One region of the Streptomyces sp. NPDC000983 genome, then DNA from elsewhere that is predicted to be linked to it. Evidence: riboswitches for the same ligand, from Rfam matches in the RefSeq annotation. Region 1 holds a riboswitch; each other region holds the start of a gene.
What was found. A riboswitch is a leader RNA that binds a small molecule or an ion and turns the genes downstream of it on or off. The one in region 1 is predicted to bind cyclic di-AMP.

Region 1 (4,017 bases):
CGTACGGTGTACACGCCCTCGCCGGGCGTCCTGTCCAGGTACGTCGTGGAGCGGGTGACCGGTGCCCGGTTGAGGCGCCGGCCGTCCTTGTAGACGTTGAAGGAGACGGCGTCGCCGTGGCGCGCGTACTCCGTGCCCAGCAGCCGCCAACCGAGGAAGGTGCCCTCGTCGGTCGGGACGGCCACCAGGCCGCGGTCCAGGTTCTCGACGACGCGGCGCGGCGTGTGCTCGGCGGTGTGACCGGACGGCGCGGAGACCAGTCCGGCCAGCAGGGTCGCCGCGACGACGGTGACGGTTCTTCGGCGATGCACCGATACTCCCTTGGAAAGCGCTTGCAATCCTTGCGGGCATCACTCTGACCTCACCTTCCCCCGGATGTCGACGCCCTGGCCACCCGTGCCACACGACCGCAATGCGGCGATCATGAACGCGCAAGAACACCGAAGGCCGGACCCGGGGATCGGGGGTCCGGCCTTCGGCTGCGTGTCAGGCAGGTGGTGCGTGGCGGCCGCGTCAGCCGATGGAGACGCCCTTGGCCCGGAGGTAGGAGACCGGGTCCACGTCCGAGCCGTAGCTCGGGGTGGTGCGGATCTCGAAGTGCAGGTGCGGACCGGTGGAGTTGCCGGTGGAGCCGGAGAGGCCGACCTGCTGGCCCGCGGTCACGCTCTGGCCGCTGGAGACGGAGAGCGAGGACAGGTGGGCGTACTGGGCGTAGTGGCCGTCGGCGAGCTGGATGACGACCTGGTTGCCGTACGCGCCGGCCCAGCCGGCCGAGACGACGGTGCCCGCGCCCACGGCCTTCAGGGAGGTGCCGGTCGGGACGACGAAGTCGACGCCGGTGTGGTAGCCGCTGGACCACATGCTGCCCGCGACCTTGTACTGCGTGCCGACACCGGCGCCGGAGACCGGGGCGGAGAAGGCACTCGTGGAGGTCTGCGCGGCCTGCGTGGTGGCGGCCGTGGACTCGGCGGAGTTCGAGGAGTTGGAGGAGTTGGAGGAGTTCGAGGACTGCTCGGTCTGCTCGGCCTGCGGGGACCGCTCGGCCTGCGAGGACTTCGCGGAGTCGGCGGAGCCCGAGGAGGACTCGGCGGACGACTTGGCCGCGGACTTCTCGGCACCGCCCGTCGCGGCGGCCTTCGCGCCGATCGACAGCTTCAGGCCCGGGTGGATCAGGGACGGGTCGGAGCCGACGGCGTCACGGTTGTCCTGGTAGAGCTTCTCCCAGCCACCGCTGACGTCCTGCTCGTCGGCGATCTTCGAGAGATAGTCCCCGGAGACGACCGTGTAGGACTTCGTCGCGGTCTTGGCGGTCTTCTTCGCGGCCTTCTTCTCGACCGACTTCTTCTCCACCGACTGAACCGTCTGGACCGACTGGGCGGCCTTTTCCGAAACGGACTGGGACGGGGCCGCGTGCGCACCCGCGGCTCCGAGGAGCGGAAGGGCGAGCGCGGCGCCACCGGTACCGGCGACGGCGATCGAACGGGTCAGGCTCAGGGTCTTGGGACGACGGTGCTTACCCTTGGCGGGCATGGCGCATTCCTCTCCGGCGCCTGCGAGGTGAGCTGTCGGGTTCGGACTGGAGATGTCCGGCCGCGCGCTGGGCGCGACTTGACCCCGAGCCTGTTCCGGAGACCGGAGCAGGCGGTGATGCCTGTGGGTCCCCCGCTCCTGCCGGGTACGGGTGAGTGTGCGGACTCCGGGCGGTGGCAGGATTCGGCGTCCGCTCGGATTGGTGGCGAACGTAAGCGACCAAGACGCAAACGGACAAGCAGAAGGTTCCGCCCGAAGGCGCCCTTCTTGATCCCTTGGGAGAATTCGCCGTCACTTTCCGTGCAAGGGGCGGCCGCGCTTTCCGGTAAACACCCTTGAAAAGCACATGCATTACGTGAACATGACGGGCGACTCACCGTCACGGTTATGACGCTGCTCACTGACGCTGCTCCAGCCTCCCTTATTCCACAGCGAGTTGGAATGAAGGCAGCAATTCGGACAGAAGGCCCAGAAGCCCCAGAGAAGGAGAACCGTTACATCGGAGCCGCACTCCAAACTCGTGGCGAATCGCAGGGCTTTAGGCGCCCTTAGTCCGTTTTGCGACACTCCGGGGGCGGCCGGGCCCGATGTCGTATCGTCGGAGCGTGCCCGCCGGACACCGGAGTCGGCGGGACCGGTGGGAGGAGCCCAAGTGACGCAGCAGGTCCCGTCGACCGAGCCCGAGCTGGCCGGAGTTCGCAACTTCCGCGACGTGGGCGGACTGCCCACCGTCGACGGACGGCGGGTACGGCAGGGAGTGCTGTTCCGCAGCGGTCACCTCGCGCACGCGACCGCCCAGGACGCCGCCTTCCTCTCCGAGCTCGGCCTCCACACGATCTTCGACTTCCGCAACACGGCGGACCAGAAGCTGGAGGGCCCCGACATCGAGCTGCCGGGGGTGCGCAATGTGAACCTCCCGCTGAGCGACCCGGCCGACGGCGCCGAGTTCTGGAAGATGGTCCGCGACGGCGAGATCGAGCAGCTGCGGGAGATCCTGGACGACGGCAAGGCCGCGAACCGGATGATCGAGTCGTACCGCACGATCGTCAAGGAGCGCACCGCCGAGCACTCCCGGGTGCTGCACTCCCTCGCCGAGGACAGCGTCCCGGCCCTGATGCACTGCGCGGCCGGCAAGGACCGCGCCGGTCTGTCGGTGGCCGTCACCCTGCTCGCCGTGGGCGTGGAGCGCGAGGCGATCCTCGCCGACTACCTGGAGTCGAACGCCAAGCACCGCCGCTACAAGGTGCAGCGCAGCAACACGTACACGCCCGAGATCATGGAGCTGCTCAGCCCGCTGTTCGACGCCCGCGCCGAGTACCTGAACGCGGCCTTCGAGACGATCGAGGCGACCTGGGGCGATGTGGACACCTATCTGACGGACGGCCTGGCCGTCGCCCCCGAAACCCGCGAGCGGCTGCGGGAGCGACTGCTCGACTGAGGGCGCCGGCTACTGCTTGGCGCCCAGCTCGAAGAGCAGGTAGATGAAGGCGGCGAAGACGTGTCCGACCGCGATGTAGACGAACAGACGGACCCACAGCGCGCGCGGGAACTTCTCCTCCATGTCCTTCATGGCATGTCTCCAGGGTTCGGGCCCAGGCACAGGGCGGCCGTCGGGCTCTGCAGCAGGGTGTGGACGAAGAGCAGCTCAGCCCCGTCCGGGTCCGCGGCGGCGATCCGGTGCGGGGTGAGCGAGTCGAAGTGGGCGCTGTCGCCCGGCGCGAGCCGGTGCGTGGCGTCCCCGAGGCGCAGCCGCAGCCGCCCGGTGAGGACGTAGAGCCACTCCTCGCCGGGGTGCACGCGCACGATGTCGCCCTGGGAGCCGAAGGGGACGTGCAGGCGCAGCGCCTGCATGCCGCGGCCGGGGGCGCCCGCCTGCCGGTAGGTCCAGCCGCCGGCCTCGGTGGGTTCCATGTCGGCGGAGCGCACCACGGCGTCCCGGTCGGCGACCGCCTCGCCGAGCAGGTCCGAGACCGTCGTACCGTAGACGCGGGCAAGCGCGAGCAGCATCGGCAGCGAGGGCTGGCGCCGCCCGGTCTCCAGCCGGGAGAGGTGGGCCGGCGACAGTCCGGCTGCCCGGGCGGCGGCCTCCAGGGTGAGGGCGGCCCGGCGGCGCAGGGCGCGCAGCTGGGGCGCGACCACGGGCAGGTCGTCGTCCGACCCGGTCTCGGGAGAGCTCATGCTCTCCATTCAGCCCGATTATTGCCTCGGGGGCAAATTCCTTGCCTCTGAGGCAAAAGGGCTACTGGCGGTTGGCGACGGCCTGCTTGACCAGGGTCTTTCCGAAGTCCCACATCAGCCCGCCGCCACCGTGCGCGTCGTCCATCACCTCGGTGAAGGCGTCCACGAACCGGTCCACCTCCCGTTCGCCGATGATCAGCGGCGGAATGAGCTTGATCACTTCGAGGTGGTCGCCGGAGACCTGGGTCAGGATCCGGTGCCGCTGGAGCAGCGGGACGACGACCATCTGCGCGAACAGGCCCTTGCGGG
Region 2 (4,017 bases), on a different contig from region 1:
GCTCCGCCATCGCCATCCCGCTGCTCGGCGCCACCGGCGCCAGTGCGGCCGAGGGCAGCACCTGGGACAAGGTCGCCGAATGCGAGAGCGGCGGCTCCTGGAGCGCGGACGACGGCAACGGCTACTACGGCGGCCTCCAGGTCACCCAGGAGAACTGGGAGGCGTACGGCGGCAAGGCGTACGCGGCCAGCCCGGACCAGGCCAGCCGCTCCCAGCAGATAGCCGTCGCCGAACGCATACTCGCCGACCAGGGCCTCGCCGCCTGGCCGACCTGCGGTCCGCTCTCCGGCCTCGACGCCGACTCCGGTTCGGTCGGCATCGACACGGGCCTCGAAGAGGACGGCGATTCGTCCGACTCGTCCGGATCTTCCAACTCGTCCGGTTCGGCCGGGCTGCTGGACACCATCGGCGGCGGCACCTCCACGGACGACGAGACCGAGGCCGGGGCGGACGCCAGTGCCTCCGCGTCACCCGGGGCCTCGGGTGAATCGAACGGTTCGAAGGGCTCAAAGGGCTCGAACGGCTCGACGGATTCGGCCGATTCGGTGAATGCCGATAAGTCGGGCAAGTCGAATAAGGCGAACAACTCGGACAAGGCTGCCGAATCGTCACAGACCTCGGAGGCCGAGGCGTCGGAGGGTTCGTCCGGTTCCTCCGGGAGCGCCTCCTCGGGTGTGACCGAGGGGCTGTTCACCGGAATCTCCGGGCTGGACAATTCGGACAACATCCTCTGGGTCGGCGGCAATTCCACCCTCATGGACACCGGTGCCGGCCGCCACCGCGGCCAGCCCGCGGACGAGGGCGGGGCGGAGCGGACGTACGTCGTCCGCGAGGGCGACACCCTCGGGAGCATCGCCGACTCCCTTGACCTCGACGGCGGATGGCGCGGGCTCTACGCCGACAACAGGTCCGCCATCGGCTCCGACCCCAGCCGTATCACTCCCGGTCAGACCCTTGAAGTAGGGGACGAATCGGTCGGAAACCAGGGCTAGTTCGCGTCACACTTCGCACCTGAATGTCCGCTTTGGTGAAAGTGTGGGATGAGTCTCAGAAGCCCTGATCGTCTTTGAAATTCCCCGGATCGCCTGCCTACGGTCGTGACCGCTCGCAGCAGCGGGCCCCGACCGCCGCACGCCGAATCCTGCCGGTGGCCGTACGGGAACAGTCGTCGCGTCATGCGCCGTAGGCAGGAGCGGGGGACCCAAGGTAAGCGCCGGGACCGGCGGTTGAGGAGACTCGACACCGGATCCGGCTTGGGGTGAAGCCGTGCGACCGACAGGCCGCGCGGCCGGGCAACTCAACCGGCCCGAACCCGACAGCTCACCTCGCAGGCGTCGGTGAGGGGATCGATCCATGCTGTTTTCCGGCAAGGGCAAGCACCGTCGTCCGTCCAAGGCCACTCGCGCCATCGCCATCGCCGGTGTGACCGGCGCGGCCGTCGCCGCCCCGCTCATGGTGGCCGGCAACGCCTCCGCCGCCACCGCCTCCGAGTGGGACGCCGTCGCCCAGTGCGAGTCCGGCGGCAACTGGTCCATCAACACGGGCAACGGTTACTACGGCGGCCTTCAGTTCTCCGCTTCCACCTGGGCCGCGTACGGCGGCACGCAGTACGCCTCCACCGCCGACCAGGCCAGCAAGGCGCAGCAGATCGAGATCGCCGAGAAGGTCCTCGCCGGTCAGGGCAAGGGTGCCTGGCCGAGCTGCGGCGTCGGCCTGTCGAGCGCCTCGTACAACGGCGGCTCGTCCACCGGCTCCACGGGCTCCACCGGCTCCACCGGCTCCACGGACAACGGCGGCTCCACCGGGACCTCCACGCGCTCCACCGAGCAGCAGTCCGCCTCGCGTTCGGCCGAGCGTCCGGCCGCCAAGACGACCCAGAAGGCCCAGAAGACGGTGACCACCCCGACCGGCAAGAAGGTCAAGAAGGGCGACGGCGAGTACAAGGTCGTCAAGGGCGACACCCTCAGCACCATCGCCGAGGAGCACGACGTCAAGGGCGGCTGGGCCAAGCTCTTCAAGCTGAACAAGGACATCGTCGCGGACGCCGACCTGATCTACCCCGGTCAGCAGCTCCACCTCAAGTGATCCCGTAGCCGAATCACAGGGTCCCCCCATCGGGGGCCTCCATACTGGAGGCCCCGTGGGGTCACCCCCCGTCCCCACGGGCCCCCGCCCCGGCGCGTTCCCCCGTACGCGCCGGGGCGGGGTTTTCTTGTCCCGTCGTTCACCCAGGCTTTGTTCCGACGGGAAACAATGGGTACCGTCTCTCCTTGTCCACGGGACGGTCGGTCGGCTGGCCTACGTCCCCGGGGCGGTTAGGCTCTAGTCGCAAGGCTCATGTGCCCCGCACTTCCAGCGTCACATCCCATGAAGGAGATGCTCGTGCCGTCCATCGACGTCGTCGTAGCCCGGGAAATCCTGGACTCCCGAGGCAACCCCACGGTCGAGGTCGAGGTCGGCCTCGACGACGGCAGCACGGGTCGTGCCGCCGTTCCGTCCGGTGCCTCCACCGGTGCCTTCGAGGCCATCGAGCTCCGTGACGGCGACCCCAACCGCTACCTCGGCAAGGGTGTCGAGAAAGCCGTCCTCGCCGTCATCGAGCAGATCGGCCCGGAGCTCGTCGGCTACGACGCCACCGAGCAGCGCCTGATCGACCAGGCGATGTTCGACCTGGACGCCACCGACAACAAGGGCTCGCTCGGCGCCAACGCCATCCTCGGCGTCTCCCTCGCCGTCGCCCACGCCGCCTCCGAGGCCAGCGACCTGCCGCTCTTCCGCTACCTGGGCGGCCCGAACGCGCACCTGCTGCCCGTTCCGATGATGAACATCCTGAACGGCGGCTCGCACGCCGACTCCAACGTGGACATCCAGGAGTTCATGATCGCCCCCATCGGCGCGGAGTCCTTCTCCGAGGCCCTGCGCTGGGGCGCCGAGGTCTACCACACCCTCAAGAAGGTGCTGAAGACCAAGGGCCTGTCCACCGGCCTCGGCGACGAGGGCGGCTTCGCCCCGAACCTGGAGTCCAACCGCGCCGCCCTGGACCTCATCATCGAGGCCATCAAGGAGGCCGGTTACACCCCCGGCGAGCAGATCGCCCTCGCCCTCGACGTGGCCGCGTCCGAGTTCTACAAGGACGGCGTCTACACCTTCGAGGGCAAGGAGCGCTCGGCGGCCGAGATGACCGAGTACTACGCCGACCTCGTCGCCGCGTACCCGCTCGTCTCCATCGAGGACCCGCTGTTCGAGGACGACTGGGCCGGCTGGAACACCATCACCGCCAAGCTCGGTGACAAGGTCCAGATCGTCGGCGACGACCTCTTCGTCACCAACCCCGAGCGCCTCGCCCGCGGTATCGAGGAGGGCTCCGCCAACGCCCTGCTCGTCAAGGTCAACCAGATCGGCTCGCTGACCGAGACCCTGGACGCCGTCGAGATGGCCCAGCGCAACGGCTTCAAGTGCATGATGTCCCACCGCTCCGGCGAGACCGAGGACGTCACCATCGCCGACCTCGCCGTCGCCGTGAACTGCGGTCAGATCAAGACCGGCGCCCCGGCCCGCTCGGACCGTGTCGCCAAGTACAACCAGCTGCTGCGCATCGAGGAGATCCTCGACGACGCCGCGGTGTACGCCGGCCGCTCGGCGTTCCCCCGGTTTCGCTCTGCGAACCAGTAAGCACGGAAAGGGCTGAGCCCGCCAAGGCCTAGCCAGTCGTACGTACGTCCCCGTACTCGGTCCCGTACCGTGTGCGGGGACGTACGCGCGTGGGTGAACGGGAGTGAGAGATGGCCGTCAAGGACCGGGACCGTTTCTCCACCGCGACCAGGATCCGCCTGCTCGGTGAGCAGACGGCGGCCCGCGTCTACCGTTCGCAGACCAGGCGCCAGGCCCGCCGTTCCCGCCTCACCGGCCGCGCCGCCCTGCTCGCCCTCGTCGTCTGCTCCCTCGTCGTGGCGCTCGCCTACCCGATAAGGCAGTACGTCGCCCAGCGCGCCGAGATCTCCGATCTGGAGCGGCAGA
Region 3 (4,017 bases), on a different contig from region 1:
GCCACCCCCGCTTCCCCAAACGCCTGCCGGCCGCCGTGCAGCAGGACAACGGCCGCGGACTGGTGATCATCCGCTGGCTGACCGCCGAGTGCGGCGGCCGGCTCAGAGTCAGGCCGACCCGGGAGGGCGGCAAGACGGTCTCCATCGAACTCCCCTGGACCGTACCGGCCCAACAGGTCACCACCGCGGTCCACCAGGAGCCTTAGCGAACGCGCCCCGCAGCAACGCCCCGAACGCGTCCACGGCGGGTGTCGTGCCGCCCGAGCGCCGGGCGACCGAGATCGTACGGCGCAGTCCTCCCCCCTCCAGCGCCCGCGTCCCCACCGGGGTGACGGCGGTCCGCGCCACCATCTCCGGCACCACCCCGACCCCCAGCCCCGCGCTGACCAGAGCGCACACCAGCGCGTACACCGGGGTCTCCACCAGCACCGACGGCGTGGCCCCCGCCCGGGCCAACACCTCCTCCACGCCCCGCCGGGCCGGATGGTCCGGCGCCATGCTGATCAACGGCTGCCCGGCCAGCTCGCTCAGCGGCAGCCGCGAGGTCTTTTCGGCCAGCACATGGCCCGGCGCGGTCACCAGGACCAGCTCCTCCACCAGCACCGGTTCCAGGACCACCGACGAGGGCACCGGCACCGGCTCCGCGGGCTCGTAGGTGTGCGTCAGCGCCAGATCGATCTCACCGGCGGCCACCGCGGCGACCCCGCCGGGCGGTTCATGGTTCGTGACGGTCAGCTCCACGTCCGGGTGGGCGCGGCGGAAGGCGCTGAGCACCGGCGGCAGCAGATGGACACCGGCGGTCTGGAAGGTGCCCAGCCGCAGTGTGCCCCCGGTCAGACCGGTGAGCCGGGCCAGCTCGTGCCGGGCCCGCTCCAGCTCGTCGAGCACCCGGCGGGCCCGCGCCACCAGCAGCTCGCCCGCCCCGGTGAGCCGGGCCCCGCGATGGTGCCGGACGAGCAGCGCCGTGCCCGCCTCCCGCTCCAGCTTGGCCAGCTGCTGGGAGAGCGCCGGCGGGGTGTAGCCGAGCCGCTCGGCGGCCCGGGTGATCGAACCGGACTCGGCGACCGCGACCAGCGCCGCCAGCCGCGTGGGGTCGTACATGCCGGGACACCTGCCTGGAAGGAGCGACAGCCCAAAGCAATGCTTAAGGCAGACCCAGGCTATTCGAAATACCTGCTGAAGCCCGTACGGCGGCAGGCTGGTCCCATGGACGCACAGCTGCTCGCCTTCACCGGGGTCGCCGCTGGCATGGTCGCCATGCCCGGGGCCGACTTCACCGTCGTCGTACGCAACGCCCTGGTCTCGCGCCGGGCCGGGATCGCCTGCGCGCTCGGCATCGCGGGCGGACTGCTCCTGCACACGGCGCTGGCGGTCGCCGGCGTCGCCGCCGTGCTGACCGCGGTTCCGGCCCTGTTCCGCACGCTCCAGGTGCTGGGCGGCGGCTATGTGCTGTACCTCGGCGCGCGCACCCTGCTCGGGCTGCGCCGACCCCGGAGCGCAGAGGCCGGGGAAGTGCCAGGGGAAGCGCCCGCGCAGGCGGCCGGTGCCGCGCGTCCGCTGCGGCAGGGGTTCGTCACCAACGCCCTCAACCCCAAGGCGCCGATCACGTTCCTCAGCCTGCTGCCCCAGTTCGTGCCCGCGGGTGCCCCGGTGCTGCCCCGCACGCTCCTGCTGGCGCTGATCGTGGTGGTGCTGGCCCTGCTGTGGTTCCCGGCCGTCGCCCTGCTCGTGGACCGCCTCGGCCGGTGGCTGCGCAGGCCGCGGGCCGCCCGGCTCGTCGAGGGCGTCACCGGCACCGCGCTGACGGTCCTCGGCGCCGTCCTGCTGCTGGAGGCGGCGTTCTGAGGCCCCGTCGGGGCGGCGGCGAGTCAGGGACGCCGCCGCCCCTCGGGGCGCCGGGTCAGCTCACCCGGCCGTACCAGACGCTCCTGGTCCAGATCTTCTGCAGCCTCACCACGTCACCGGTCTTCGGGGAGTGCCAGAGCTTGCCCTTCCCGGCGTAGATGCCGACGTGGTAGATGTTCGACCCCGAGTGGAAGAACACGAGGTCACCCGCCTTGCGGCTGCCCGCGGAGATGTGGCGGGTCTTGTTGTACTGCTGGGCCGCGGTGCGGGGCAGCTTCTTGCCCGCCTTCTTGAACGCGTACAGCGTGAGCCCGGAGCAGTCGAAGCGGTGCGGTCCGGTGGCGCCCCACTTGTACGGGGAGCCCTTCTTGGAGGCCGCGACCTGGAGTGCCTTCGTCGCCGGGGTGGCCGCCTCCGCTTCGGCGGAGAGGCCGGGGGCCACGATCGAGCCGCCCATGGCGGCGATGGTGAGGGCCGAGGCCGTACCGGCCCGGACCATCAGCGACGGGACACGATTGAGCGCAGTCATGCGCAACCCTTCGTCAGCCGCCTGTGAAGGATGACCTGTCGGATTCGGGCTGGCGAAGTTGCCCGGCCGCGATGCGGCTTCACCCCAAGGGCTGCTCGACGCGAACCTCCGCGCCGGCGACCCGTCGTGCTCGGGTCCTCCACTCCTGCCGATCCACTCCTGTCGACCGGTCATCCGGGCGGCGGCAGGACTCGGCGTCCGCCCGGACCGCCCCGCCGCGGTGGCGGGGGCTTGTCGTCAGTCAGGGATCTTGGCTCACCGATGTCCGAAAATCCCAATGGAACCGGGGATTTGTGGTGTTAGTCACCACTCACCCGTTCGGGTGGACGGTGCTCCGTTCGAATGATCGTCGAGGTGGCTGAGGATGCCCGGACCAGGGACGGAACGCTCCATGAGGTGGTGAGACCACGTACTTCGCGCAACTCTGACGGGTCGACAAAAGGAGCCGCCCCTACGCTGAAAGGGGGTACCCCGTTTGGTCCGTTTCGGCTTCGGCCCGGACGCCCCGGCGCCGCGCCCCGACGGCCGGACACCGCTCACCTGCGTCAACTGTCCGAGCGCGGGGGAAGCGTGGCGCGAGCCGCGCCGCGCCGACCGTACGACCCGCGCGGCGCGCGCGCCGGTGAGGGGTGACCGAACGTCAGTTCCCGCCCCGGGGCGCCCTGCTCGCCCGCCTCGCCGCGCCCGGCCCCTGCGAAGGCTCGCGGAGGGGCCGGAGGCGCCCCGTTCCGGTCACGGCACGGTTAACGTGCACGAAACCCGCTCCAACTAGCCTCCCTCCACGCCACCAGGCACTTTGCCCGTGGCCGCGGCCGCCGGGCCCCGCACGGTCCGGAGCGAGGACTGTGAGGTGAGACGTGCAACTGACCCCGCACGAGCAGGAGAGGCTGCTGATCCATGTGGCGGCCGACGTCGCCGAGAAGCGCCGGGCCCGCGGGGTGAGGCTCAATCACCCCGAGGCGGTCGCCCTCATCACCTCGCACATCCTCGAAGGCGCGCGCGACGGCCGCACGGTCGCCGAGCTCATGGCCTCCGGACGCAAGCTGCTCACCCGCGACGACGTCATGGAGGGCATCCCGGAGATGATCCACGACGTCCAGGTCGAGGCCACCTTCCCCGACGGCACCAAGCTCGTCACCGTCCACGACCCGATCGTCTGAGGGGGCTGTCGATGATTCCCGGAGAGGTCCTCTTCGCGGACGGGCCCATTGTGTACAACGAAGGCCGTGAGATCACCCGGCTGACCGTGCTCAACGCCGCCGACCGCCCCGTCCAGGTCGGCTCCCACTACCACTTCGCCGAGGCCAACCCCGGACTGGAGTTCGACCGCGCCGCCGCCCGCGGCCGGCGGCTCAACATCGCCGCCGGCACCGCCGTGCGCTTCGAGCCCGGAATCCCCGTCGACGTCGAACTCGTCCCGCTGGCCGGCGCCCGCGTCGTGCCCGGACTGCGCGGGGAGACCGGAGGTGCCCTCGATGCCTGAGATCTCGCGTGCCGCCTACGCCGACCTGTTCGGCCCGACGACCGGCGACCGCATCCGGCTCGCCGACACCGACCTGCTCGTCGAGATCGAGGAGGACCGCTGCGGCGGCCCCGGACTCGCCGGGGACGAGGCCGTCTTCGGCGGCGGCAAGGTCATCCGG
Region 4 (4,017 bases), on a different contig from region 1:
GAGCGCCGCCAGCGCTACGACAACGTCCCCTACGGCACCGCCTTCGAGAAGCTGACCGCCCTCTCCTACCCCGAGGGCCACCCCTACCACCACACGCCCATCGGCTCGATGGCCGACCTGGACGCGGCGACGCTGGAGGACGCGCGCGCGTTCTTCCGCACCTACTACGCCCCGAACAACGCCGTGCTCTCGGTCGTCGGCGACATCGACCCCGAGCGGACGCTCGCCTGGATCGAGCGGTACTTCGGCTCCATCCCCGCCCACGACGGCAAGCCGGCCCCGCGCGACGGCTCGCTGCCGGAGACCATGGGCGAGCAGCTGCGCGAGGTCGTCGAGGAGGAGGTCCCGGCGCGGGCGCTGATGGGCGCCTACCGCCTCCCGCACGACGGCACGCGCGCGTGCGACGCGGCCGACCTCGCCCTGACCGTCCTCGGCGGCGGCGAGTCCTCCCGCCTCTACAACCGCCTCGTCCGCCGCGACCGTACGGCCGTGGCCGCCGGGTTCGGCCTGCTGCGGCTGGCCGGGGCGCCCTCGCTGGGCTGGCTGGACGTGAAGACCTCCGGCGACGTCGAGGTGCCCGTCATCGAGGCCGCCATCGACGAGGAGCTCGCCCGGTTCGCCGAGGAGGGCCCCACGGCGGAGGAAATGGAGCGCGCCCAGGCCCAGTTGGAGCGCGAGTGGCTGGACCGGCTCGGCACCGTCGCGGGCCGCGCCGACGAACTCTGCCGCTACGCCGTGCTGTTCGGCGACCCGCAGCTCGCCCTCACCGCCGTCACACGCGTGCTGGAGGTGACGGCCGAGGAGGTCCGGGAGGTCGCCCAGGCCCGTCTGCGCCCCGACAACCGCGCGGTGCTCGTCTACGAGCCGACCGTCCCCACCGACACCGTGCCGGACGCGGACGCCGAGGACGTGGAGTCCGCGGCCACCGTGGAAGCAAGCGACGACAACGAGGAGACGGCCAAGTGACCGAGCTCGCCCCCATGGACTTCCATCCCCAGCCCCAGGCGGGTGAGCCGAAGGTCTGGGCCTTCCCCGCCCCCACCCGCGGGACCCTCGACAACGGTCTGACCGTCCTGCGCTGCCACCGCCCCGGCCAGCAGGTCGTCGCCGTCGAGGTGATGCTGGACGCCCCCCTGGACGCCGAGCCGGCCGGTCTGGACGGCGTCGCCACGATCATGGCGCGCGCCTTCTCCGAGGGCACCGACAAGCACACGGCCGAGGAGTTCGCCGCCGAGCTGGAGCGCTGCGGCGCCACCCTCGACGCGCACGCCGACCACCCCGGTGTGCGCATCTCCCTCGAAGTGCCGGCCTCCCGGCTGCCCAAGGCGCTCGGCCTGGTCGCCGACGCCCTCAGGGCGCCCGCGTTCGCCGACAGCGAGGTCGAACGCCTGGTGCGCAACCGCCTCGACGAGATCCCGCACGAGCTGGCCAACCCCTCCCGGCGCGCCGCCAAGGAGCTGTCCCGGCAGCTCTTCCCGGCGACCGCGCGCATGTCCCGCCCGCGCCAGGGCACCGAGGAGACCGTCGAGGCCATCGACTCGGCGGCCGTACGCGCCTTCTACGAGCGGCACGTCCGCCCCGCCACGGCCACCGCGGTGGTCGTCGGCGACCTCACCGGCATCGACCTCGACGCGCTGCTCGACGACACCCTCGGCTCCTGGACCGGCTCCGCGGCCGAGCCGCGTCCGGTGCCCCCGGTCACCGCCGACGACACCGGCCGCGTCGTCATCGTGGACCGTCCCGGCGCCGTCCAGACGCAGTTGCTGATCGGCCGCGTCGGACCCGACCGGCACGATGGGGTGTGGCCCGCGCAGGTGCTCGGCACGTACTGCCTCGGCGGCACCCTCACCTCCCGCCTCGACCGCGTCCTGCGCGAGGAGAAGGGCTACACCTACGGCGTGCGCGCCTTCGGGCAGGTGCTGCGCTCCGCCCCGGACGGCACCGGGGCGTCGATGCTCGCCATCAGCGGCTCCATCGACACGCCCAACACCGGACCCGCCCTGCAGGACCTGTGGACGGTGCTGCGCACGCTCGCCGAGGGCGGACTCACCGACGCCGAGCGGGACATCGCCGTGCAGAACCTCGTCGGCGTGGCGCCGCTGAAGTTCGAGACGGCCGCCTCCGTGGCCAACACCCTGGCCGACCAGGTCGAGCAGCACCTGCCCGACGACTTCCAGGCCACGCTGTACCGCCGGCTCGCCGAGACCGGCACCGTGGAGGCCACCGCGGCGGTCGTCAACGCCTTCCCGGTGGACCGTCTGGTGACCGTTCTGGTCGGCGACGCGGCCCAGATCAAGAAGGCCGTCGAGGAGCTCGGCATCGGTGAAGTCACCGTCGTGACGGCCGAGTAGGGACCTCCTCGGATGTGAAGGCGCGGCGACGCGCGCGTGGGGCCCTGGTGACGAAAGCGCCACCAGGGCCCCTTTATGTCCGAATTGAGGGAGAGGCTGCCTGTCTGGCCTGTGGCATGCGCTACAAAAGCCCCGATCCGTTTGAGGATTGAAAGTCGCCCCGCTTAGCGTCGTCCGGGCTGTCCGTCAGGCAGTGCGCCGCGACCGCGGCACCGGACAGTCATCGCCGAGTCCCCACGGCGCGAGCCAGGGGAGCCGGGGACCCACGCAGTCCCTGGGGTGAATCGGACGCCCGCGCTCACGCGAGGGGGTCCGTAGGAGACCTTCCTGCTCCGAACCCGTCAGCTAACCCGGTAGGCGAGAGGGAAGGAAAGGACCACCTACTTGATGGCGTTCACCCGCGCCACCGGGAAGCACCGTCGTCCCGGCCGGATGCAGCGCACCACCGTCCGCGCGGCGGGAGTGGCGGCGCTCGCCACCACCGGCGTCGTCGGCACCCTGGCCGCTCCGGCGCTCGCCGCCGAACCGGCCGCCGAACAGACCGGACTCACCCCGGTGATCACCATCGGCGACTCGGTCGCCGAGCAGATCGACGCCCAGGCCGCCGCCCAGCAGCAGGCGGCCGTCGAGGCGGAGGCCCGGCAGCAGGCCGAGGAGGCCGCGCGCGAGCGGGCCGCCGAGGCGGCCAAGGAGGCCCGGGCGGCCAAGGAGCGCGCCGCCCGCGAGGCCGAGCGCAAGCGCCTCAACACCTTCGTCTCCCCGATCTCGGGCTCCTACGTCTCCACCGGCTACAAGGCCGGCGGAGCGGTCTGGTCCTCCGGCAGCCACACCGGCGTCGACTTCCACGCCTCCAGCGGCACCGCCGTCCGCTCGGTCGGCACCGGCACCGTCGTCGAGGCCGGCTGGGGCGGGGCGTACGGCAACCAGATCGTCATCAAGATGCACGACGGCACGTACACCCAGTACGGTCACCTGTCGTCCATCGGGGTCTCGGTCGGCCAGTCCGTCACCCCCGGCCAGCAGATCGGCCTCTCCGGCGCCACCGGCAACGTCACCGGCGCGCACCTGCACTTCGAGGCCCGTACGAGCATGGAGTACGGCTCGGACCTCGACCCCGTCGCCTATCTGCGCGCGCACGGTGTGAACGTCTGACGCCACCCGCGCCCGCATCCCGTGACCCCGGCTCCCCGAGCCGGGGTTTTCGGCGTTTCGGGGACATCGCTGTCCAAAAAATATCCATGAAATCGGACCCCCCTTCGGAAATTCCGGCTCATTGCAATAGAGTCACTGAACACACGTCAGTCGTCGACGTTTCACGGGGATTAAAGCGGAGGTCGGTCATGCGTGTTCCGGCGCATTCGGTATGCACGGCGATCCGGGACGACATCGTCGCCGGTGTCTACGAGCGCGGCGGCCGGCTCACCGAGGAACTGCTGGCCCGCCGCTACGGCGTCTCGCGCGTCCCCGTCCGGGAGGCCCTGCGCACGCTGGAGGCGGAGGGGTTCGTGGTGACCCGGCGGCACGCGGGCGCGTGCGTCGCGGAACCGACCGAGCAGGAGGCCGCCGACCTGCTGGAGATGCGCACCCTGCTGGAGCCGCTCGGCGCCGCCCGGGCCGCCCAGCGGCGCACCGAGGCCCATCTGAAGGTGCTGCGCGGCCTGGTGCG

Region 2: it holds a riboswitch for cyclic di-AMP, as region 1 does, so the genes downstream of both, ABT296_RS17415 (transglycosylase family protein) here and ABT296_RS12615 (M23 family metallopeptidase) in region 1, are expected to answer to the same signal.
Region 3: it holds a riboswitch for cyclic di-AMP, as region 1 does, so the genes downstream of both, ABT296_RS20190 (C40 family peptidase) here and ABT296_RS12615 (M23 family metallopeptidase) in region 1, are expected to answer to the same signal.
Region 4: it holds a riboswitch for cyclic di-AMP, as region 1 does, so the genes downstream of both, ABT296_RS24105 (M23 family metallopeptidase) here and ABT296_RS12615 (M23 family metallopeptidase) in region 1, are expected to answer to the same signal.

Annotation. Positions count from the first base shown of each region.
Region 1 is NZ_JBEPBM010000009.1:44,219-48,235, reverse strand. Features, by position in the region: gene ABT296_RS12620 (rhamnogalacturonan lyase family protein) at 1-311, opposite strand, end outside; gene ABT296_RS12615 (M23 family metallopeptidase) at 514-1,530, opposite strand; cyclic di-AMP (ydaO/yuaA leader) riboswitch at 1,535-1,694, opposite strand; gene ABT296_RS12610 (tyrosine-protein phosphatase) at 2,183-2,968, shown strand; gene ABT296_RS12605 (DUF6126 family protein) at 2,978-3,100, opposite strand; gene ABT296_RS12600 (helix-turn-helix domain-containing protein) at 3,097-3,717, opposite strand; gene ABT296_RS12595 (aspartate aminotransferase family protein) at 3,770-4,017, opposite strand, start outside.
Region 2 is NZ_JBEPBM010000013.1:132,997-137,013, forward strand. Features, by position in the region: gene ABT296_RS17410 (transglycosylase family protein) at 1-992, shown strand, start outside; cyclic di-AMP (ydaO/yuaA leader) riboswitch at 1,169-1,349, shown strand; gene ABT296_RS17415 (transglycosylase family protein) at 1,354-2,085, shown strand; gene eno (phosphopyruvate hydratase) at 2,383-3,672, shown strand; gene ABT296_RS17425 (FtsB family cell division protein) at 3,783-4,017, shown strand, end outside.
Region 3 is NZ_JBEPBM010000016.1:117,023-121,039, forward strand. Features, by position in the region: gene ABT296_RS20175 (ATP-binding protein) at 1-206, shown strand, start outside; gene ABT296_RS20180 (LysR family transcriptional regulator) at 178-1,101, opposite strand; gene ABT296_RS20185 (LysE family translocator) at 1,207-1,845, shown strand; gene ABT296_RS20190 (C40 family peptidase) at 1,901-2,374, opposite strand; cyclic di-AMP (ydaO/yuaA leader) riboswitch at 2,378-2,503, opposite strand; gene ABT296_RS20195 (urease subunit gamma) at 3,232-3,534, shown strand; gene ABT296_RS20200 (urease subunit beta) at 3,546-3,857, shown strand; gene ABT296_RS20205 (urease subunit alpha) at 3,850-4,017, shown strand, end outside.
Region 4 is NZ_JBEPBM010000022.1:13,169-17,185, reverse strand. Features, by position in the region: gene ABT296_RS24115 (M16 family metallopeptidase) at 1-966, shown strand, start outside; gene ABT296_RS24110 (M16 family metallopeptidase) at 963-2,351, shown strand; cyclic di-AMP (ydaO/yuaA leader) riboswitch at 2,566-2,726, shown strand; gene ABT296_RS24105 (M23 family metallopeptidase) at 2,739-3,503, shown strand; gene ABT296_RS24100 (GntR family transcriptional regulator) at 3,692-4,017, shown strand, end outside.